2 regions of the Cupriavidus sp. LA-1 genome follow, and region 2 is predicted to be linked to the other one. Evidence: riboswitches for the same ligand, from Rfam matches in the RefSeq annotation. Region 2 holds a riboswitch; the other holds the start of a gene.
The links. Region 2 has a riboswitch for glycine ahead of ACZ5MJ_RS23035 (D-amino acid dehydrogenase). Riboswitches for the same ligand answer to the same signal wherever they lie in the genome.
Positions count from the first base shown of each region.

Region 1: it holds a riboswitch for glycine, as region 2 does, so the genes downstream of both, gcvT (glycine cleavage system aminomethyltransferase GcvT) here and ACZ5MJ_RS23035 (D-amino acid dehydrogenase) in region 2, are expected to answer to the same signal.

Region 1 is NZ_AP031387.1:3,972,458-3,984,221, forward strand. Features, by position in the region: gene gcvP (aminomethyl-transferring glycine dehydrogenase) at 1-645, opposite strand, end outside; gene gcvH (glycine cleavage system protein GcvH) at 746-1,126, opposite strand; gene gcvT (glycine cleavage system aminomethyltransferase GcvT) at 1,224-2,351, opposite strand; glycine riboswitch at 2,446-2,571, opposite strand; glycine riboswitch at 2,593-2,680, opposite strand; gene ACZ5MJ_RS18540 (glycine zipper 2TM domain-containing protein) at 2,758-2,985, opposite strand; gene ACZ5MJ_RS18545 (UvrD-helicase domain-containing protein) at 3,268-5,364, shown strand; gene ACZ5MJ_RS18550 (hypothetical protein) at 5,592-6,161, opposite strand; gene ACZ5MJ_RS18555 (response regulator) at 6,447-7,184, shown strand; gene ACZ5MJ_RS18560 (sensor histidine kinase) at 7,190-8,311, shown strand; gene ACZ5MJ_RS18565 (ABC transporter substrate-binding protein) at 8,297-9,427, opposite strand; gene hemN (oxygen-independent coproporphyrinogen III oxidase) at 9,625-11,097, shown strand; gene ACZ5MJ_RS18575 (c-type cytochrome) at 11,182-11,764, opposite strand, start outside.
Region 2 is NZ_AP031388.1:854,007-865,770, reverse strand. Features, by position in the region: gene ACZ5MJ_RS23070 (amidase) at 1-1,218, shown strand, start outside; gene ACZ5MJ_RS23065 (ABC transporter substrate-binding protein) at 1,266-2,504, shown strand; gene ACZ5MJ_RS23060 (DUF2848 domain-containing protein) at 2,573-3,262, shown strand; gene ACZ5MJ_RS23055 (ABC transporter ATP-binding protein) at 3,312-4,085, shown strand; gene ACZ5MJ_RS23050 (ABC transporter ATP-binding protein) at 4,101-4,826, shown strand; gene ACZ5MJ_RS23045 (branched-chain amino acid ABC transporter permease) at 4,836-5,720, shown strand; gene ACZ5MJ_RS23040 (branched-chain amino acid ABC transporter permease) at 5,792-6,736, shown strand; gene ACZ5MJ_RS23035 (D-amino acid dehydrogenase) at 6,816-8,129, opposite strand; glycine riboswitch at 8,141-8,259, opposite strand; glycine riboswitch at 8,260-8,358, opposite strand; gene ACZ5MJ_RS23030 (TonB-dependent receptor) at 8,567-10,843, shown strand; gene ACZ5MJ_RS23025 (sialidase family protein) at 10,869-11,764, shown strand, end outside.

The sequences.
Region 1 (11,764 bases), on a different replicon from region 2:
GCCGACCTTGACCTCGATGCCCAACGGCAGGGCGCGCGTGCGTACCACTTCCAGCGTCTGCGGCAGCACGTCGTCGGCCACGTAGAAGGTGTCGGAGTCGTGCTTGTTCACGCGCTGCAGCAGCGTCATCGCCTCGGCCGCGGCGGTGCCTTCGTCCAGCATCGACGCGTTGGCGATATCCAGCCCGGTCAGGTCGGTGACCATCTGCTGGAAGTTCAGCATCGCTTCCAGGCGGCCTTGCGAGATTTCGGGCTGGTAGGGCGTGTAGGCGGTGTACCAGGCCGGGTTCTCGAAGATATTGCGCAGGATGACGCCGGGCGTGACGGTGTTGTAATAGCCCTGGCCGATAAAGCTCTTCAGGACCTTGTTCTTGCCGGCCAGCCCGCGCAGCTTGGCCAGCGCGGCTTCCTCGCTCAGCGGCTCGGTGAACTCGCCCATCGGCATGCCGTCGCGGCGGCGGATGGCGGCGGGAATGACGGCGTCGATCAGCGCGGCGCGGCTGTCATAGCCCAGCACCTTCAGCATGTGCTGCTGTTCGGGGGTATCGGGGCCGATATGGCGGGCGGCGAAGGCGTCGCGCGCCTCCAGTTCGGCCAGCGTAGGCCGGTTCACTTGGGCGGCGTTCATGGGAAGCGGGGCGTTCATGGGCAAGAACCTCGTGGGGGGCGCGCCGGCCGGTGGTCAGCCGGGACGGCGCGCGTCAGTCTGCAGTGGCCGGTCCATGGCTGGACCGGCGCCGCCGGCGTCAGGCGCCGACGCTGGCCTTGTAGGCGTCGGCCGACATCAGGCCGTTGACGTCGTCGCCGTTGGCCGGCTTGAGCTTGAACAGCCACGCGTCGAAGGCGTTGGCGTTGACGCTTTCCGGCGCGGCCGTGGCGGCCTCGTTGACGGCGATCACTTCGCCGGCCACCGGGGCGTAGATGTCGGAAGCGGCCTTCACCGATTCCACCACTGCCAGCGCGTCACCGGCACCGACCGACTTGCCCACTTCGGGCAGTTCCAGGAAGACGATGTCGCCCAGCGCGTCCTGCGCGTGGTCGGTGATGCCGATGGTGAGCGTGCCGTCGGCTTCGACGCGTACCCACTCATGCGACTCGGTGTACTTCAGGTCAGCGGGGAAGTTCATGAAGGTTCTCCGGATACAGATTCGTTTCTTGTTGGGTGATGCCTGCCCGGCAGTTGCCGGCAGGCGAGGGCGACCGTTGGGTGAGCGGGTTTTCCCCTTAGCTCACGAGTGCCTTGCCATTACGCACAAACGGCAGTTTAACCACAGTCGCGTTGAGTTTGCGGTCGCGGATCTCCACCTGCACCGTATCGCCCACGGCGACGTCCTTCGGCAGGCGGGCAAAGGCGATCGACTGGGACAGCGACGGGCTGAAGGTGCCGCTGGTGATTTCGCCGTCACCGGCCGGGGTGATCACTTTCTGGTGGGCGCGCAGGACGCCGCCTTTGTCACGCAGGATCAGGCCGAGGAATTGCTGGCGCGAACCGGCCGCGGCCAGCGCCGCCTTGCCGGTGAAGTCGCGCTCGCTCTGCAGGTCCACCGTCCAGGCCAGGCCCGCGTCCAGCGGCGAGGTGTTGATATCCATGTCCTGGCCGTACAGGTTCATGCCGGCTTCCAGGCGCAGCGTGTCGCGCGCGCCCAAGCCCGCCGGGCGCACACCGGCCGCGTTCAGCTTTTCCCAGACGGCGGCGACGTTTTCCGCCGGCACCACCAGTTCGAAGCCGTCTTCGCCCGTGTAGCCGGTGCGCGCGACCATGATCTCGCCGATGGCGGGATCCTGGACCACGGCGGCGTTGAAGGGCTTGAGCGCGTCCGACGGCTGGGTCGAGGGGAAGGTGCTCCACACTTTGGCGCGGGCGTTGGGGCCCTGCACGGCAACGATGGCCAGCGGCTGCACGCCTGCGGGCGCAGCGTCTTCACGGCGCGGGGTGATGGTGACGCCGCTGCCGGTGGCTTCGTTGCGGGCGCGGATCCATTCGATGTCGCCCAGCGCGGTGCTGGCGTTGACGACCAGGCGGAAGCGGTCTTCGGCAAAGAAGTAGACGATCAGGTCGTCGATCACGCCGCCTTTCTGGTCCAGCATGCAGGCGTAGAGCGCCTTGCCCGGCGTCTGCAGCTTGTCGACATTGTTGGCCAGCAGGCCGCGCAGGAAGCCGCGGGTATTGGCGCCGGTGAGGTCGACCACGCACATGTGCGACACGTCGAACATGCCGGCGTCGCTGCGCACGGCGTTGTGCTCTTCGATCTGGGAGCCGTAGTTGACCGGCATGTCCCAGCCGCCGAAGTCGACCATGCGGGCGCCGAGGGCGCGGTGGATAGCGTTGAGGGGCGTGGCCTGGAGCGTCATGGGATCCTCGGGGGCAATCTCGGTTTGCGAAAACGAAAAAGGGCCATCCGCCGCAACGCTCGTCACGCCCGTGGCGTGACAATCCGCTGCGGCGGATGACCCCTCTGTCCTCGATACCTGAGAGATTACAAGGCGGATCCTGGCGGAACCGGTCCTCGTGCGCCCCTTCGGTGGGCACGCTCGCCACGAATGGCGGGTGCCGCTCTCCAGAGTGCGGCATGCATCGTGTGCATGTTGCATGCCGATCCGACCAGTCCATGGTGCCTGAGAGTTTTCGGGTGATACCCCTTCGGCGGCGCAGGCGATGCGCGCTCTCCCGGTCGGATGCGCGCAATGTACGGGAGGCCCCGGGCTTTGTCAACGCGCGGCCCGGGGGGCACTGTTGGCCACACAGTCAGCGGCTTTCCTACCTGCGCCTGTTACTGGTGGTGACGTTACCGATCACGCCGCCAACGGCAGCGCCGCCCAGCGTGCCGAGCGCGTCACCGCCGGTCAGCACGGCGCCGCCTACCGCACCCACGCCTGCGCCGATTGCCGTGTTCCGCTGCTTCGGTGTCATGTCCGCGCAGCCAGCGAATGCCGCCACGGTGACGCCAATCAGAGTGAATCTAGTCAGGGTTTGGAGGGTTCTCATTATTGGCTCTCCTGTGTGATCAATCGGGCATGCAGGAGGGCGCAAGGCCCATCGGTGCATATTGATTAGAGGCGCGCGTTGCGCGGTTGGCTCCGGGCTTTACGAAGTGTTACTTCGGTGAAACTCCGGGAGCCGGGAATGCGCCAGCCGCCGACTGACTCGGCTCCGGCATGCGTGTTAGCATGGTCTGCTTTGCCGAACCCGCGCGCCCATGGCGTCCATGTCGCGTGTGCGGCACTCGCCGCCGCTTTCCCCGATTCCCGCCTGTTCAACCACTCCCGCATGACCCACGGCCTGAATTCCGCACAATCCGAAGCCGTCCGCTACCTGGACGGCCCTTGCCTGGTGCTGGCCGGGGCGGGCTCGGGCAAGACCCGGGTGATCACGCAGAAGATCGCGCATCTGATCGAGGACAAGGGCTTCGAGCCGCGCCATATCGCCGCCGTCACGTTTACCAACAAGGCCGCCAAGGAGATGCAGGAGCGCATCGGCAAGCTGATGGAGGGCAAGACCACGCGCGAGGGCAAGCGCATCCCGCTCAGGCAGCTGACGGTCTGTACCTTCCACTCGCTCGGGGTGCAGATCCTGCGCATGGAGGCCGAGCACGTGGGCCTGAAGCCGCAGTTCTCGATCATGGATTCGGACGACTGCTTCGGCCTGATCCAGGAGCAGCTGGGCACCACCGACAAGAAGCTGATCCGCGGCGTGCAGGGCACGATCTCGCTGTGGAAGAACGGCATGGTCGATCCCGAGGCGGCGATCGCCCAGGCCGCCAATGCCGACGAGCACCAGGCCGCGCTGGTCTACCGCAACTACGTGGCCACGCTGCACGCCTACCAGGCAGTGGATTTCGACGACCTGATCCGCCTGCCGGCCGAACTGTTCGCGCGCAATGAAACGGTGCAGCTCAAGTGGCAGAACCGCCTGCGTTATTTTCTGGTCGACGAATACCAGGACACCAACGCCTGCCAGTACCAGCTGCTCAAGCTGCTGGCGGGCGGCTCGCACCTGCGCGCACCCGCGTTTACCGCGGTGGGCGACGACGACCAGGCCATCTATGGCTGGCGCGGCGCCACGCTGGACAACCTGCGCGGGCTGCAGACCGACTTCCCGGACCTGAAGGTGATCAAGCTGGAGCAGAATTACCGCTCCACCGTGCGCATCCTGGAAGCGGCCAACGCCGTCATCGCCAATAACCCCAAGCTGTTCGACAAGAAGCTGTGGAGCGAGCACGGCATGGGCGACCCCATCGCCATCCACCCGATGAACGACGAGGAGCACGAGGCCGAGTCGGTGGTGTTCCGCCTGTCCGCGCACAAGTTCGAGCGCCGCGCGCAGTTCCGCGACTACGCCATCCTGTACCGCGGCAACCACCAGGCGCGGCTGTTCGAGCAGATCCTGCGGCGCGAGCGCATTCCCTATGTGCTGTCGGGCGGCCAGAGCTTCTTCGACAAGGCCGAGATCAAGGACATCTGCGCCTACCTGCGCCTGATCGCCAACCCCGACGACGATCCCGCCTTTATCCGCGCCATCACCACGCCGCGCCGGGGCGTGGGCAATACCACGCTGGAAGTGCTGGGCACCTTCGCGGGCCAGGCCAAGGTGTCGCTGTTCGAGGCGGCGATGATGGGCGGCATCGAAGGCAAGCTGCAGCCGCGCCAGCTGGAGCCGCTGCGCGTGTTCTGCGAATCGATGGTGCGCCTGGCCGACTGCGCGGCCAGGGACCCTGCCACCGTGGTGCTCGACGACCTGATGGCAGGCATCCACTACGAGGCCTACCTGTACGACAGCTTCGATGAGCGGCAGGCGCAGTCGCGCTGGACCAATACGCTGGAATTCCTCGACTGGCTCAAACGCAAGGGCACGAAGCCCGAGGGCGCCGAGGGCGAGGAAGCCACCGGCTTCGACAATGCCGACGGCTTCGGCAGCGAAGGCAAGAACCTGCTGGAACTGACCCAGACCGTGGCGCTGATGAGCATGCTCGAAGGCCGCGAGGAAGATCCCGACGCGGTGCGCCTGTCCACGCTGCATGCGTCCAAGGGGCTGGAGTACCCGCACGTGTTCCTGGTCGGCGTGGAAGAGGGCATCCTGCCCCACTGCCGCGAGGACGAGGACATGAGCGACGAGAAGATCGAGGAAGAGCGGCGCCTGATGTATGTCGGCATCACCCGCGCCCAGCGCAGCCTGCATGTCAGCTGGTGCAAGAAGCGCAAGCGCGCGCGGGACACCTACTCGTGCCAGCCGTCGCGCTTTATCGGCGAGATGAAGCTGGAAGAGGCGCCCGCGCCGGTGGACAAGACCCCGGCGATGAGCCCCAAGGACCGGCTCGGCGCACTCAAGGCGCTGCTGGGCACCGGCGGCAAGACCGCCGCCGGCTGAACGCGCGCAACACTTCCGATACAAACCGCTACCAGTCCGACAAGACGCCGGCTGCCGGCGTCCTTACCATGACGGCTGTGCTGCTCGCGTGGTTTGCGCCGGTGGCACTGCGGCAGGCTTCCGCCCGGTCTGCCTGCCGCGCCGGACTTCACGTCCGGAACTTCCCTGTTATTCAGCCCCCGGCGCGCGAGCGTGCGGGGGCGATTTTTTTTGCGGCGGCCGCGAACCTAGCGCTGCGGTCCGCCCGGCGGCGGCATCATCATCGCGCCCGCCGGCGGCAGGCCCAGCCAGCGCGCGGCTTCAGGCGCGGTGTGCAGGCGCCGGCGCTGGGCTGCGTCCAGGCTGTCATCCAGCGCCAGCCAGCGTTCGCGCACCGCGCGGCGGTCCTGCTCCAGCGCATCGTGCAGGCGGTCCATGGCCTGCGCGCGCGGCCGCAGCGGCGCGTCGGGGGCTTCGTCGGCGGTCTCGCGCAGCAGGCGGGCGTGCAGTTCCAGCGCATGGGCCTCGGCTTCGCGCGTGGCGCTGTGCGCGGCCTGCCAGAGCTGCGTCTGCGCGGCATTCAGTCCCAGGGATTCGGCGGATGCCGGCCCGGTTGGATGCCCGGTTGGATGCCCGGTTGGATGCCCGGTTGGATGCCCGGTTGGATGCCCGATTGGATGCCCGATCGGCGGCACAGGCATCGCGCCCACGGGCGGCGGGCCGGCTTGCAGCGCGCATGCCGGCGTGGCCAGCAGGCATGCGCTGCACAGCGCCAGCGCCGACAAGGCGGTGCGCAGGCGGGAGGGACGGAAGGGCATGGCGTTCTCCTGTGAAGGCGGACACGCTTTGCGGCAGCGTGCCGCGCGGCGTCCGCGGTTGGCTCGGGTCAACTGCCGGTCCATGCTAGGGAAGGGCACGCGCCAATGCTTGAGCACTTGGTCAGGCCGGCATTGCAATCGCGTACAAAGGACTGCCGGCCGGCAGGACTGCGTATCAGCGCTGATACAAAACCGGCATAGTGGGGGCATCGCAGGCTGGTAAAGTTGGGCACCGCATGCCCCCAGCACCGGCCTTGCCGCCGGCATATGCCGATCCCTTCGCTTATGGAATTTGCCCCCACGCTCCCGATCCGCCTGCTGATCGTCGACGACGATCCCCAGATCCGCACCATGCTGGCCGATTACCTGTCCACCTTCGGCATGCAGGCCGATGGCGTCGGAGGTGGTGCCGAGATGCGGCACGCGATGGCCGCCGCGCCTTATGACCTGGTGATCCTGGACCTGTCGCTGCCCGGCGAGAATGGCCTGGCGCTGTGCCGCGAGCTGCGTGCGCACACCGGCGTCGCCGTCATCATGCTGACCGCGCGTGCCGAACTGGCCGACCGCGTGGTCGGGCTGGAAGTCGGCGCCGACGACTACGTCACCAAGCCCTTCGAGATGCGTGAGCTGGTGGCGCGCATCCACACCGTGCTGCGGCGTGTCCGTGGCAACGGCGCCGACGCGCGCCAGGCGGCGGCGCGGTCCGGGCATGAGATGCGTTTCGGCGACTGGCGCCTGAACACCACGCTGCGCCAGCTGGTCGACCACGACGATGTGGTGGTGCCGCTGTCCAATGCCGAATTCCGCCTGCTGCTGGCCTTCGTCGAGCAGCCCAACCGCGTGCTTGACCGCGAGTTGCTGATCAACCAGGCGCGCGGCCGTGGCCTCGATGTATTCGACCGCAGCATCGACCTGCTGGTCTCGCGGCTGCGCCAGAAGCTGCGCGACGACCCGCGCGATCCCACGCTGATCCGCACCGTGCGCGGCGAGGGCTACGTCTTCACCGCCGCGCTGGAAGGATGATGGCGATGGGCCGGCTGGCGCGCCATGACTCGATGTTCCTGCGGCTGTTCGTGGTGATGGCCGCGATCATGCTGGCCATGCACCTGCTGGGCATGACCGTGATCGAAAGCCTGTTCCCGCGCCCGGGCAGCGCGCACATGCCGCGTGACGCAGCGCGTGGACCGGGCGGGCCGCCGCCCCCGCCGGACGCATGGCGTCAGGGCTCGCCGCCGGCGGTAGGGCCATCCGCAGCCATGCCGCCCCGTCCACCCCCGCCGCCGCGCTGGCCTTGGCCGCCGCACCCGGGGCTGCTGGTCCAGGTCGCCGCGATCGTGGCCGCCTCGTGGGCCGGCGCGCGCCTGCTGGCGCGCCCGGTGCAGGAGCTGGCCAGTGGCGCGGGCCGGCTTGCGCAGGATGTGCACGCCGCGCCGCTGGACGAGCGCGCCGGCCCGGCCGAAGCGCGTGCCGCGGCGCAGGCGCTGAACCATATGCAGCAGCGCATCCGCACCCAGCTGGCGCAGCAGTCGCGCTTCCTGGCGGCGGTGTCGCACGACCTGCGCACGCCGCTGACGCGCATGAGCCTGCGCATCGAGCGCATGGACAGCGCGGATGTGCATGAGGTGCGCTACCGGCTGCGCCAGGACCTGGCCGAGATGAACGGCCTGATCGACGCCACGCTGTACTACCTGCGCGACCGCGACGAAGCCGGCGGCCCGCGCCAGCGGGTGGACGTATTGGCCCTGCTGCAGGCGGTGGTCGACGATGCCGCCGAGACCGGCCACGAGGTCGCGCTCAGCGGCCAGGCGCAGCCGCTGCTGGCGTGTCCGTCCGAGCTGCGGCGCGCCGTGGTGAACCTGGTGGAGAATGCGCGCCGCTATGCCGGCGCGGCCAGCATCGTCCTCACTGACGGCCCCGGGCGTGTGCTGATCGATATCTGCGACAACGGCCCCGGCATTCCGCCCGAAGAACTGCCGCGCGTGCTGGAGCCGTTCTACCGCGTCGAATCCTCGCGCAGCCGCGCCACCGGCGGGGTCGGCATGGGGCTGGCGATCGCCGCCGACATCGCCGCGCGCCACGGCGGCGAGCTGATCCTGAGCAACCGCCCCGAAGGCGGCCTGCGCGCGCGCCTGTCCCTACCGCGCGCCTGACACCGCCAGCGTGACGTACTGCGAGCCGCGCTGGCCGTGGGTGAAGTCGAGCGTGAAGTCACCCACGTCGACACGCCCCTGCAGCGCGCGCCGCAGCTCGGCCGGGCCGCCTGCGCGCGCGCCGGCAAGTGCCCGCGCCAGCCACGCAGCGCCGATATAGCCGGCCAGCGTCGCCGCCGACGGCGGCTCGTCCAGGTACTGCTTCATGCGGGCCACATGCTCCTTCACCACCCGCAAGGTAGCCTGCTGCGGCCCCGGCGCAACCTGGGTCAGGACCATGCCGCCGTTGTAGCCGCTGCCCAGGATCTCGCGCGCCACGGTGGCGCTGACCGACGACAGGCCGACCAGAAAGCCGTACCACCCCTGCGCGGCCAGCGCCCGGCCCAGGCCGGCATAGGCGAGGGTGTCGCCGGCCACGATCACCGCGCCCGGACGGGTCGCGGCGATGCGCCGGGCGGCGGCCTCGCCACTGCCCTCCAGGGGCACCGCGTGCGTGCCGGTCTGCGCCTCCAGCTGGGCCAGCGAGGGCGTCGCGAAGTCCGGCGCCACGGCCAGTGCGATACTGGTCAGCCCATAGCTGCGCAGCTGGCGCACCGCCGCGTCCAGTTCGGTCTGGTAGTCGGCACGGGTGAACCAGACGTTGTCGGCCGCCAGCGCCAGCCCTGACCACGGCGCCACGATCTGCACGCCGCGCCGCGAGAGTTCGGTCGATGCCGCCAGCCCCGGCAGCAGCCGGTCGCCCGGGCCGAACAGCAGCTCGGCATGCTCGGTATCTGCCAGCGACACCGCCTGCGCCAGCGCGCGGCGCGGATCGGGGTCGGCATCGCGCACCACGTGCAGGATGCGCACCGGGCCGTTGGCCGCGTTGACGGCGTCGAACATGACCTTGGCCCCGGCCAGGTAGTCGCGCGCCAGGTCGGCCTGCGCGCCGGTGCGGTCGAGCAGGTGTCCGACCACCACCGTGCGGCGCGCCTGCGCCAGGGCAGGCCAGCCGGGGAGGGTCAGCGCCATGCCGGCGACGGCAAGCAGCCGGCGCCGTTGCCGCGCCGGTGCTGGCAGGTTGGCGCGCAGTGTCAGGTACGGCGCGGGGAAGGGAGTCTGGTCGGAAGTTGGCATCGCAGAGGCAGGGACGGATAGCGCGCGGGCCGCGGTGGCGCGCAGCATATCCGCCACACATGACACCAATGTGACGTGCGCAAGCGCGCTGTTCCGGCGTGGCCGGCAGCGCCAAGGTCCGCGCTTGACGGCGGTCAAACCGCCGGCGCCGGACCGGTCCTACGATGGGGCGTTCCACACCCGTCCCCTGCGCCCCCATGACTGCGTCCGCGATGACTTCTCCTGCGCTCGACCGCCGCGCCCTGTCCGACTTCCGCGCGCTGGCCGGCCGCATCGACGGCAACGGCCCGCGCTACACCTCGTACCCGACCGCCGACCGCTTCCACAACGGCCCCGACCTGTCGCTGTACCACGACGCGCTGGCCGACTGCCGCGCCGACGCGCCGGCACCGCTGTCGCTGTACCTGCATATCCCGTTCTGCGAGAACATCTGCTACTACTGCGGCTGCAACAAGATCATCACGCGCGACCACGGCCGCAGTGCCCGCTATGTCAGCTATCTGGGCCGCGAGATGGCCCTGGTGGCCGACCGGCTCGGCACGCGCCGCGAGGTGATCCAGTCGCACTGGGGCGGCGGCACGCCCACCTTCCTCGACCCTGACGAAATGCGCCGCGTGATGGCGCTGCTGAACGCGCATTTCGCGCTGGCGGGCGACGGCGAGCACTCGATCGAGATCGACCCGCGCCGCGTCGACCATGCCCGCATGGCGCTGCTGGCCGAGCTTGGCTTCAACCGCGTCAGCCTGGGCGTGCAGGATTTCGATGCCGAAGTCCAGCAGGCCATCCACCGCATCCAGCCCTTCGAAGAGACCCGCGCCGTGGTCGATGCCGCGCGCGCGCTGGGCTTCCGCTCGGTCAGCCTGGACCTGATCTACGGCCTGCCGCACCAGACCGCGGCGCGCTTTGGCCGCACCATCGGGCAGGTGCTGGCGCTGCGCCCCGACCGGCTTTCGGTCTACAGCTACGCCCACCTGCCGCATGTGTTCAAGCCGCAGCGCCGCATCGACGAAAGCGCCTTGCCGCCCGCGGGCGAAAAGCTCGACATCCTGGTCTCCACGATCGAGCGGCTGACCGCCGAGGGCTACGTCTATATCGGCATGGACCATTTCGCGCTGCCCGACGACGACCTCGCCGTGGCCCAGCGCGAAGGCCGGCTGCAGCGCAACTTCCAGGGTTACTCGACGCATGCCGGCTACGACCAGGTCGGGCTCGGCATCTCCGCGATCGGCGCGATCGCCGGGCGCTACGTGCAGAACGCGCGCACGCTCGACGCGTACTACGGCGCGCTCGACCAGGGCCGCCTGCCACTGGCACGCGGCGTGGCGATGAACGCTGACGACCACCTGCGGCGCGAGATCATCGGCGACCTGATGTGCAACGGCGTACTTGACCTGCCCGCGATCGAGGCGCGGCACGGCATCGATTTCAACCGGGTGTTTTCGGCGGAACTGGCCGATCTGGGCCGCTTGTCCGAGGATGGGCTGGTGCAGCGCGAACCCGGCCGCATCACCGTGACGCCGCTGGGCCGGCTGCTGGTGCGGCGCGTGGCGATGGTGTTCGACCGCTACCTGCGCGAAGATGCCGCCCGTCGCGCGGACAATGACGCCCAGGCCGCCAACGATGGCGCGCAGCCGATCCGCATCGTGCCGCGCTACTCGCGCGTGGTGTAGCACCCGCGCAGTCTGCGGGGACGAACCCGGGACGAAAAAAAGCCCGCGCACATTGCGCGGGCTTTGGGTTTGCGGCGGGCCGGCTTACTTGGCGGCGCTGGCCATGTAGTCCGCGGCGGCGAGGACATCCGCGTCCGGGCCCGCGTAGCCACCCTTGGGCGGCATCACGCCCTTGCCCTTGAGCGCGAAGTTGTGGACCGCATCCATGCCTTCCTTCAGGCGCGGCGCCCACGCGGCCTTGTCGCCAAACTTGGGTGCTCCGGCCACGCCGGCCGCGTGGCAGGCGGCGCAGACTTGCTCGTAGACCTTCTTGCCGACATCCGCCGAGGCAGCTGCCGGGGCAGCCGGTGCCGCGGCTGCAGCAGGCGCCGGTGCTGCTGCGGCGGCGGCCGGAGCAGCCGGGGCCGGCGCGGCCGCAGCAGCCGGAGCGGCGGCTTCAGAAGCGGCGGCAGTCGTCGGCGCCGCGGCGGCCGGCGCAGCCGGCTCGGGGAACTTGGCGCCGCCGGCGTCGGCCATGTAGACCACGGCGCGGGACAGTTCGTAATCGGTGTAGTCGTCCGGGGTGCTGCCGGCGCGCGGCGGCATGGCGCCCTTGCCATTGAGCAGCGACTTCACCAGGCCCTCGAAGCCCTGGCCGATACGCGCGCCCCAGTCGCCGGCATTGCCG
Region 2 (11,764 bases):
CATGGTGTCAGCATGGCCGCGCGCAGGCAGGCCCAGGCCTGCGACATGCTGCGCGAGCAAGGCGTGGCTGGCCCGCTGGCGGGCGTGCCGGTGTCCGTCAAGGACCTGTTCGATGTGCAGGGCGACGTGACCCGCGCTGGCGCCCGGGTGCTGCCTGAGCGTGCCGCCAGTGCCGACGCGCCGGCCATTGCGCGCTTGCGTGCGGCGGGGGCAGTGTTTGTCGGGCGCACCAATATGACCGAGTTCGCCTACTCGGGTGTTGGCATCAATCCGCACTACGGCACGCCGCGCAATCCCTATGACCGGCAAGCCGGGCGCATTCCTGGTGGTTCGTCGTCAGGCGCTGCGGTCTCGGTGACGGACGGCATGGCGCTGGCCGCGATCGGCTCCGACACCGGCGGCTCGTGCCGGATTCCCGCGGCGTTGTGCGGCATCGCGGGCTTCAAGCCCACGGCGCGCCGCGTGCCGCTGCAGGGCACGGTGCCGCTGTCGCCCAGCTATGACTCGGTGGGCTGCCTGGCCAATACCTTGGCGTGCTGCGCCGCCATCGACGCCGTGATGGCGGGCGAGGCGCCGCCCGCCGGGCCGGTGCCGCTGGCCGGGCTGCGCCTGGCGGTGCCCACCGGCCTGGTGCTGGACGGCATGTCGGACGAGGTGGCCGAGGTCTTCAGCCGCACGCTGCGCCGGCTGTCGGCGGCGGGCGCGCTGCTGCGGGACGTGAGCTTCGACAGCTGGAACCAGCTGGCCGGCATCGGCACCAACGGCGGCCTGGTCGCCGCGGAAGCCAGTGCCTGGCACGGCAGCCTGCTGGCTGATCAGTCCGATCGCTATGACCCGCGCGTGCTGTCGCGCATCCGGCTGGCAGAAGGGCAGCGCGCCGCCGACTACCTGCGCATGCTGCAGCGCCGGGGCGAGCTGTGCCGGCAGGCCGATGCCGAGCTGGCCGGCTTTGACGCCGTGGTCCTGCCCACCGTGCCGGTCGTGGCGCCGCGCATTGCCGACCTGGACGACGACGAAGCCTTCTTCAGCACCAATCGGCTGCTGCTGCGCAACCCGGCCATTGCCAACATGCTCGACCTGTGCGCGCTGTCGGTGCCGTGCCATCGCCCGGGCGACGCGCCGGTGGGACTGATGCTGTTCGGGCGCCACTTGTCCGACCGCAGGCTGCTGGCCATCGGCATGGGCATTGAGGCGGCATTGCGGCACGAACGGGGCTGAGCACGCGCAGCAGTACAGAAGTACCCATAACTACAGTGGAGACAACAATGCCTGATATCCGTACCGGCGCCGCCGTACTGGCCTGCGCCACCCTGTTCGCGGCGACGGCTGCCGCGGCCGACCCGGCCCCCATCCCGGCCTCCATCAGCGACGGCGTGGTCAGGATCGGTGTGCTGACCGATATGTCGTCGATCTTTTCCGACATCGGCGGCAAGGGCTCGGTGGTGGCCGCGCAGATGGCGGTGGACGACTTTGGCGGCAAGGTGCTGGGTGCCCCCATCCAGGTGGTCAGCGCGGACCACCAGAACAAGACCGACGTCGCCGCCACGCTGGCGCGCGGCTGGTTCGACAACCAGAAGGTCGACGTGATCCAGGACGCGCTGCCGTCTTCGGTCGCGCTGGCCGTTTCCAACCTGGGCAAGCTCAAGCACAAGATCGTCATCGCCAGCGGGGCCGGCACCACGCGCCTGAGCAATGAAGACTGCTCGCCCTACACCATCCAGTACTCGTACGACACGTACGCCTTCGCCGCCAACACGGTCAAGGCGCTGGCCCGGCGCGGCGACAACAGCTGGTACTTCCTGACGGTCGACTACGCTCTGGGCGCATCGCTGGAGAAGGACGGTACCGAGGCCTTGTCCAGTGTCGGCGGCACCCTGAAGGGGAAGGCAAAGCATCCGATCAACTCGGCCGACCTGTCGTCCTACCTGCTGCAGGGGCAGGCCTCGGGCGCGAAGGTGATCGGGCTGGCCAATGCCGGTGCCGACACGGTCAATGCAATCAAGACCGCCGCGGACTTCGGCATCAACACCGCGGGCAAGCAGAAGCTGGCCGGGCTGCACATGTTCATCAGCGATATCCACAGCCTGGGACTGCAGGCCGCCCAGGGCATGACGCTGACGACATCGTTCTACTGGGACCGCGACGACGCCACGCGCGCCTGGTCGCAACGCTTCTTCGAGAAGACCGGGCGCATGCCGACCCTGGTGCATGCCGGCGTGTACTCGTCGACCACGCACTACCTGAAGGCGATCCAGGCCGCGCGCACCGACGACAGCGATGCCGTGCTGGCCCGCATGCGCGCAACCCCGGTCAATGACTTCTTTGCCAGGAACGGCACGATCCGCGCCGACGGCCTGATGGTGCACGACATGTACCTGGTCGAAGTGAAGCGGCCGCAGGAGTCCAGGCGCCCGTGGGACTACTACAAGATCAAGAGCGTGATTCCCGCGAGCGAAGCGTTCCGCCCGCTCAGCGCAAGCACTTGCCCGCTGGTCAGGAAGTAGGCCCACATCCCTCACGGAGGCCGGCATGCCAGCCGGCACTCGCCCCCCATTGCAGAGAGCAACCGATCATGAAGACCCTTACCTTTGAACTCGACAGCCGCCAGGGCAAATCGCAGCGCACCGTCACCATCCACCAGCTCATCGTGGCGGGCTGGACCGGCCGCGATGTCGAAGCCATGGAAGCCCATATCCGTGAACTGGAAGAACTGGGCGTGAAGCGCCCGCCCTATACGCCGGTGTTCTACCGCGTCGCCGCGCAACGCCTGGGCCCGGCCCCGGAAATCCAGGTCAGCGGCGAGGCCAGCAGCGGCGAAGCCGAGTTCCTGCTGGTCAGGGACGGCGATGAAATCCTGGTGGGTATTGCCTCGGACCATACCGACCGCGAAGCCGAGACCTACGGCATCACCGTGTCCAAGCAGATGTGCGAGAAGCCCTGTGCTTCGGCCTTGTGGCGCCTTGCCGAGGTGGAAGGCCACTGGGATCAGCTGGTGCTGCGCTCCTACGCCACCATCGACGGCGAACGCGTGCTGTATCAGCAGGGCCCGGTGACCGCCATGCGCTCGCCGGCGGACCTGCTGGAGCGCTTCAGCGGCCATGGCGGCGACTTTGGCGAAGGCTCGGCGATGCTGTGCGGCACGCTGCCCGCCATCGGCGGCATCCGCCCGGCCGAGCGCTTCGAGATCGAGCTGGAAGACCCGGTGCTGGGGCGCACGTTGCGCCACGCCTACGCGGTCGCGGCGCTGCCCGTCGCGGGCTGAGCATGCCGCGCCATCCCAACCGAACAGGCAGCGCCACGGAGTCACGTCCATGCACCACGACCTGATACTAGAGACCCGCAACCTCGGCAAGGCCTTCCGTGGCTTTACCGCGGTGAGCGGCGTCAACCTGCGGGTGCGCCGTGGGTCGATCCATGCCTTGATCGGCCCCAACGGCGCCGGCAAGACGACCTGCTTCAACCTGCTCACCAAGTTCCTGGAGCCGACCACCGGCACCATCCTTTTCAATGGCATCGATATCACCCGCGACAAGCCCGCGCAGATCGCGCGGCGCGGCGTGATCCGCTCGTTCCAGATCTCGGCGGTGTTCCCGCACATGACGGTGATGGAGAACGTGCGCATCGGGCTGCAGCGGCAACTCGGTACGGCATACCAGTTCTGGCGCAGCGAGCGCTCGCTCGAGGTGCTCAACGAGCGCGCCATGGAGCTGCTCGAACAGGTCGGCCTGACCGAGTTCGCGCACACGCTGACGGTGAACCTGCCGTACGGGCGCAAGCGCGCGCTGGAGATCGCCACCACGCTGGCGATGGAGCCCGAGCTGATGCTGCTCGACGAACCCACCCAGGGCATGGGCCACGAGGACGTGGACCGCGTCACGCAGCTGATCAGGAAGGTCTCGGCGGGCCGCACCATCCTGATGGTGGAGCACAACATGAGCGTGGTGTCGTCGATCGCCGACAAGATCACGGTGCTGCAGCGTGGCGCGATCCTGGCCGAAGGCCCGTATGCGGAAGTGTCGAAGGACCCGCGCGTGATGGAGGCCTACATGGGCACCGCCGACGCGGAACTGCAGGGCGCGCACTGAGCCAGGGACGACACGATGAGCACATCCAATACTCCCGCGCTGGAAATCAAGGACCTGCACGCCTGGTACGGCGAATCGCACATCCTGCACGGCGTGGACCTGACCGTGAACCGCGGCGAAGTGGTCACGCTGCTGGGCCGCAACGGCGCCGGGCGCACCACCACGCTGCGCGCGATCATGGGCCTGACCGGCGCGCGCAAGGGCTCGATCAGGGTCAATGGCCAGGAGACCATCAGCCTGCCGACGCACAAGATCGCGCACTACGGCATCGGCTATTGCCCCGAAGAGCGGGCCATCTTCTCCAGCCTCTCATGCGAAGAGAACCTGATGCTGCCGCCGGTGCTCAAGGGCGCCGACACCAGCAAGGGCATGAGCGAGGCCGACATCTACGAGATGTTTCCCAACCTGAAGGAGCGCCGCCAGAGCCAGGGCACGCGCCTGTCGGGCGGCGAGCAGCAGATGCTGGCGGTCGGGCGCATCCTGCGCACCGGCGCCAACCTGCTGCTGCTCGATGAAATCTCGGAAGGATTGGCACCGGTGATCGTGCAGGCGCTGGCGCGCATGATCCTGATGCTCAAGCAGAAGGGGTACACGGTGGTGATGGTGGAGCAGAACTTCCGCTTCGCCGCGCCACTGGCGGACCGCTTCTACGTGATGGAGCACGGCAGCATCGTCGAACGCTTCGCGGCCAGCGAGCTGCAGGCCAGGATGCCGGTGCTGCATGAATTGCTGGGCGTATGAGGAGCACCCATGACCTTGTTTGAAATCCCGTTCCCGGCGCTGCTGTCGCAGTTGCTGCTGGGGCTAGTCAACGGCGCCTTCTACGCCATGCTGAGCCTGGGCCTGGCGGTCATCTTCGGGCTGCTGAACGTCATCAACTTTGCGCACGGCGCGCTCTTCATGCTGGGCGCGGTGCTGGCCTGGGCCGGCATGGCCTATGCGGGGCTCAGCTACTGGGCGATGCTGCTGCTGTCGCCGCTGGTGGTGGCCGCGCTGGGTGTGGGGATCGAGAAGACCATGCTGCGCTGGATCTACAAGCTCGACCCTATCTACGGCCTGCTGCTGACGCTCGGCATCACGCTGGTGGTCGAAGGCATCTTCCGCTCGGTCTATGGCGTGTCCGGGCTGCCTTATTCTCCGCCCGAAGCGCTGCAGGGCGCTTCCGATCTCGGCTTCATGCGCTTGCCCAATTACCGCGTGTGGGTGGTTGGGGCATCGCTGGCGGTCTGCCTGTCGACCTGGTACGTGATCGAGAAGACCAGGCTGGGCGCCTACCTGCGCGCCGGCACCGAGAACCCCAAGGTGGTCGAGGCCTTCGGCGTCAACGTGCCGTTGATGGTGACGCTGACCTACGGCTTCGGCGTGGCGCTGGCTGCGTTTGCCGGGGTGCTGGCGGCACCCGTCATGCAGGTATCGCCGCTGATGGGGCAGAACCTGATCATCGTCGTGTTTGCGGTGGTGGTGATCGGCGGCATGGGCTCGATCATGGGAGCGATCCTGACCGGCCTGGGGCTGGGCGTGATCGAAGGGCTGACCAAGGTGTTGTACCCGGAAGCATCGTCCACCGTGGTCTTCGTCATCATGGTGGTGGTGCTGTGGTTGCGCCCGGCAGGGCTGTTCGGAAAGGAGAAGTGATGAGCGGACAATCTATCGCCGCAATCGGCGTGCGGCAGCAGCAGGTGGCGGGGCGCCTGCCAGGGCAGGTGATGTACGGCGTGGTGCTGGCGTGCCTGCTGGCCGCGCCGCTGGCCGGTGCGTATCCGGTATTCGTGCTCAAGGTGCTGTGTTTCGCGCTGTTTGCGTGCGCCTTCAACCTGCTGATCGGCTATACCGGGCTGCTCTCGTTCGGCCATGCGGCCTTCTTCGGCGGTGCCGGCTATGCGGCCGGCCATGCGATGAAGGTCTGGGGCGTGACGCCCGAGATCGGCCTGGTCCTGGGCACCGGCACGGGCGCGCTGATCGGCTACGTGGTGGGCTCGCTGGCCATCCGCCGCCAGGGCATCTACTTCTCGATGATCACGCTGGCGCTGGCGCAGATGCTGTTCTTCATCTGCCTGCAGGCGCCCTTTACCGGCGGCGAGGACGGCCTGCAGGGCATTCCGCGCGGCAAGCTCTTTGGCGTGCTGCCGCTGTCGGACGACCTGACGCTGTACTACGTGGCGCTGGTGATCATCGTGGCCGCCTTCGCGCTGATCGTGCGCACGGTGCATTCGCCGTTCGGCCAGATCCTGAAGGCGATCAAGGAGAACGAGCCGCGCGCGGTGTCGCTGGGCTATGACGTCGACCGCTTCAAGCTGACCGCCTTCGTGCTGTCGGCGGCGCTGTCGGGGCTGGCCGGTTCGGTCAAGGCGCTGGTGCTGGGCTTCGAGACGCTCAGCGACGTGCACTGGTCGATGTCCGGCATGGTCATCCTGATGACGCTGCTGGGCGGGCTCGGCACGCTCACCGGCCCGATCGTCGGCGCCTTCGTGGTGGTGGCGCTGGAGAACAAGCTTGGGGAGCTGGGCAGCTACCTCGGGTCAGCGACGGGCATCGAGTGGTTCAACGGGCTCGGTGAATCGGTGTCGATGGTAACCGGCATCATCTTCATCGTGTGCGTGCTGGCGTTCCGCAAGGGGATTGTGGGCAGTCTGGGGCGACGCCCTGGATGAGGCAAAACCCGCTTACGCCACTGGTTTTCTCCCCTCTCCCATAAATGGGAGAGGGGAGAAAACATCCGCGACCTCAGGCTCAGGCCTTCGCCAATGCCAGCGCCGCACCCGGCGCGACCGCCACCTTGGCGCCAAGATGCTGGTCCACCACCCCCGCCACCATATCCGCCGTCACCGCCGACAAGGTCCACCCGAGGTGCCCGTGCCCGGTGTTATAGAAGATGCAGGCCGCACGCCCGCGCCCCACGCGCGGCAGCATGTCCGGCATCATCGGCCGCAGCCCGGCCCACGGCACCACGCTGCGCGTGCTGACGCCGGGGAAGCACTGCTGCACCCATTCCACCAGCGGGCGGATGCGGTCGGCGCGGATATCGCGGTTGTAGCCGTTGAACTCGGCGGTGCCGGCCACGCGGAAGCGGTCGTCGCCCAGGCGGCTGGTGACCAGCTTGGTTTCATCGTCGAGCAGGCTCACCACCGGTGCGGCGGCGCGGCTGGCCGCGTCGGTCAGGTTGACCGTGATCGAGTAGCCCTTGACCGGATAGATGTTGACGCGGTCGCCCAGTCCCGCGGCCAGCGCGCGGCTGGCTGTGCCGGCGCAGATCACGGCGCCGTCGAAGCTGGAGCTGGCCGTAGCGGCGCCGTCTTGCACGGTCACGGTGGCGCGCCTGCCGTCGGTCTTCACCGCGCGCACATCCTGGCCATAGCGGCAGCGCACGCCCAGCCGGTCGATGGCCGCGGCCAGGCCGCTGGTGAACTTGTGGATGTCCCCGGTCGAATCGCTCTCGGTGAAGTAGCCGCCGTAGTACGACCCCGCCAGCGTCGGCTCGATCGCGCGCATCTCCTCGGGCGTCACGGCGCGCCGTTCCAGCCCGCCCTGCGCCAGCAGCGCCGAGACCCGGCCGGCATGCTCGAAACCGGCCTTGTCGCGGTAGATATGGAGAATGCCTTCTTTCTTCAGGTCGAAGTCGATGCCTTCCTGCGCCGCCCAGGCGAACAGATGCTCACGCGCGGCGATGGCCAGGCGCGCGGTCTCGACGGTGTTGCGGCGGTAGTGGGGGATCGAAGCGATGAACTCGGCGAACCACGACAGCTTGTGCCAGCTCGGCCGGGGATTGACCAGCAGCGGGGCATCGTTGCGCAGCATCCATTTCATGCCCTTGACGATGGTGGACCAGTGGGTCCAGACCTCGGCGTTGGAGGCCGACAGCTGCCCGCCGTTGGCGAACGAGGTCTCCATGGCGGCATAGCGGTGCCGTTCGAACAGCGTGACGGAAAATCCGCGCTTGGCCAACGCGTAGGCCGTGGTGACACCCGTGATGCCACCGCCGATGACAGCGATTGATTTCATGATCTGCAGGTTCCAGGAACGTCGATGGTGGGAGCCCGGACGCAATATGCGTGACGGACGCCCCCTCTGTTCTGGACCTGAGAGATTCACGACACCCGGCCGCGAGGGCGGGGCGCGCTTGCTCCTTCGGTATGCCGGCGGACGATAGCGTCCGGCATTCTTCAGAGTGCACTGACTGGTGATGCCGGTCCTTTTGCCTGAGAGTTTCCGGGGCGGTTGCTCCTTCGGCGCTGTCCGCGGCGGGCGCCGCGGCAGTCTCTCCCTGCATCACATTGGCTTGACGCCAATCCGGGCAATGTAGTGACATGGCCTGGCATTGGATATACGGGTAAACGCTAGGGTGACGTGCTGCCCGCGTCGCTATGTCGCATCGGCCCGCGCCGCCATGCCCCATAAAATGTCAGCGCTCGCTCTCGGGGAGAAGCGCCTGATGCTTCGCACAGGCGGAGCAAGCCAAAAAAAGACGACAACAAGGTTTTCCAGTGAAGAAGAATCGTATTGCACTCGCCGTCTCGGCGGTGCTGATGGGCCCAGCCGTTGCCGCCGCCCAGGCGGTGGACGCGCCCGAGCCGCTGCAGGAGGTGGTGGTCTCGGCCAAGTCAGAACGCGGCGAGACGCCGGCCGTACCGCCCAACACGCCCTCGCCAGCCTACGGCATCAGCGGCACCCGCATGGCCGACTTCAATGTGGTCAATACGGAAGACGCCCTCAAATACGCGCCCAACCTCGCCGTACGCAAGCGCTTTATCGGCGATATGAACTCGATCATCTCGGTGCGCAGCACCAGCTCGCGCCAGTCGGCGCGGGGGCTGGTCTATGCCGATGGCCTGCTGCTGTCCAACCTGCTGGGCTCGGACTTCAGCTTCCCGCCGCGCTGGTCGCTGGTCAATGCCGCCGAGATCGAGCGCATGGACGTGCTGTACGGCCCGTATTCGGCCCTGTATCCCGGCAACTCGCTCGGCGCGACGGTGCTGATCACCACGCGCACGCCGCAGAAGTTCGAGGGTGACGCCAGCGTGCAGCTTTTCACGCAGCGCTTCAGCCTGTACGGCACGCACGACAACTTCAACGGGGTCCACGCCAACGCCTATGTGGGCGACCGCGTCGGCCCGTTCTCGTGGCTGGTCAGCGTCGACCGGCAGGACAGCAAGAGCCAGCCGCTGAGCTTCTATACCGCGCCGCGCTCGACCAGTCGCGCGGGCGCCGGGGCAACGCCGGTCACCGGTGCCTATTTCGATCAGGACCAGACCGGCCGCGACCGCGTGGTGATGGGCGTGAACAGCGAGGGTGTCACGCACACGGTGCAGGACCAGCTCAAGCTCAAGCTCGGCTACGACATCACCAACACGCTGCAGGCCCAGTTCACCGCGGCCTACTGGCAGCAGGACCGCTCCAGCGCCACCGGCAGCTACCTGCGCGATGCCAATGGCAACGTGGTGTCGAGCGGTCCCGTGAATATCGGCGGCTATCAGTATTCGATTCCCGCCAACGCGTTCGCCCCGAGCAATGGCGAGGACGCGCGCTGGCTCTACGGGCTGTCGCTGCGCACGCGCAACGAGACCGGCTGGAATTTCTCGGGCGTGGCGTCGCTGTTCGATGTCAGCAAGGACATCAGCCGCAGCGCCAGCACCGTCGGCAGCGGGCCGGGCACCGTGACCTATGGCGACGGCACCGGCTGGCGCACGCTTGACCTCAAGGCCGACTACCGCCCGCAGCAGTTGCAGGGCGGGCACTGGATCACGTTCGGCTACCACTATGACAACTACCGGCTGACCAACACCACCTACAACACCTCGGACTGGCAGGCGGCCACCATCACCGCCTTCAACAACGCATTTGCCGGCAAGACCGAGACCCAGGCGCTCTACGCGCAGGACGCCTGGTACTTCGCCGGGGACTGGAAGCTGATCCCCGGCGTGCGCTACGAACACTGGCGCGCCTATGACGGCAGCCGCAGCCAGCCCGGCGTGGATATCGGCTACCCGGTGCGCAGCGAATCCAACTGGTCGCCCAAGCTGGCGCTGGAGAAGGCCTTGGGGCAGGAATGGCTGGGCCGGCTGTCGCTGGGCAAGGCCTATCGCTACCCGACCGTCAGCGAGCTGTTCCAGGGCCGCATCACCGGGACCTCGCTGATCAACAACGATCCGAACCTGCGGCCGGAGCGATCGTTCTCGAAGGACCTGACCTTCGAGCGCACGGTGGATTCGTCGTTCTTCCGGGTCTCGGTGTATGAGGACGATATCCGCGATGCCCTGGTCAGCCAGACCAACACCACGGTATTCCCGACCGTCACCAGCTTCCAGAACGTGGACCGCGTGCGTACCCGCGGCATCGAACTGGCCTATGACGCGCGCGATGTACTCGTCAGCGGTTTCGACCTGTCGGCCAGCGGCGCCTACAACCATTCGAAGACGCTGGAGAATGCCAACAACCCGGCCTCGGTGGGCAAGTACTTCTACCGCATCCCCAAGTGGCGCGCCAACCTCGTCGGCACTTATCGCATCACGCCGGCGTGGGCAGGCACGCTGGCGATGACCTATTCGGGCCGGCAGTACAATACGCTCGACAATTCCGACACCAATCCCGACACTTTCGGCGGCACCAGCAGCTTCCTGACCTTTGACGTCAAGGTGACGTACAAGCCCGCCAAGAACGTGCGCCTCGGGCTTGGCATCGACAACCTCACTGACCAGCGCTATTTCGTCTACCACCCGTATCCGGGCCGGACGTTCTACGCCGAGGCAAAACTTTCCTTCTGAGCAAGTGAACAGGCTGACCACAACCATGCAAGGCGTTCGCCCCGGTTTCCGTTTGATCGTTGCCGGGCTGATGGCCTGCGCCGCGCTGGCCGCGACCGCGCAAACGCACGGCGATCATGCCGGCCACGGCGGCCAGGCCAAGGCCGCGAAGATGAGCGAACTGGGCACCGGAGCCGCCTTCGACCGCGACGGCAAGCTTTGGGTGGCGTACAAGGACGGCCCCTATGTCGCGGTGCGTGCATCGGCCGACTATGGCCGCAGCTTCGGGCCCGCGCAGCATGTCAACAGCGTGCCGGAGCAGGTTGCGGCCGATCATGAAAGCCGGCCCAAGGTGGCCGCGGGGCGCGACGGCGAGATCTACGTTACCTGGACCCAGCCGCTGCCCAAGCCGTGGACCGGCTTTATCCGCTTTGCGCGTTCGACCGATGGCGGCAAGTCCTTTGGCGAACCGCTGACGGTACATGCCAACCGCGACCAGATCGCGCACCGCTTCGACGCCATCGCGGTGGACAACGCCGGGCACGTCTTTGTCAGCTGGATCGACAAGCGCGACGTGGTTGCCGCCGAGGCGCGCAAGCAGCCGTATGCCGGCGCCGCGATCTACTACGCGGTCTCGGCCGACCAAGGCAAGACTTTCCAGGGCGACTACAAGATTGCCGACCAGTCGTGCGAATGCTGCCGCATCGCCCTGGCGCCCACGCCCGACGGCAAGATGCTGGCGCTGTGGCGCCATGTGTTCCCGCCCAACGCGCGCGACCACGCGCTGGCGCTGCTGCGCACCGACGGCAAGGCCACGCCGATGCAGCGCGCCACTTTTGACGACTGGCGCATCGACGCGTGCCCGCACCACGGCCCCGGCGCCTCGGTGGCGCCCGACGGGACGGTGCATATGGTCTGGTTCAACGTGCGTGAAGGCAAGCC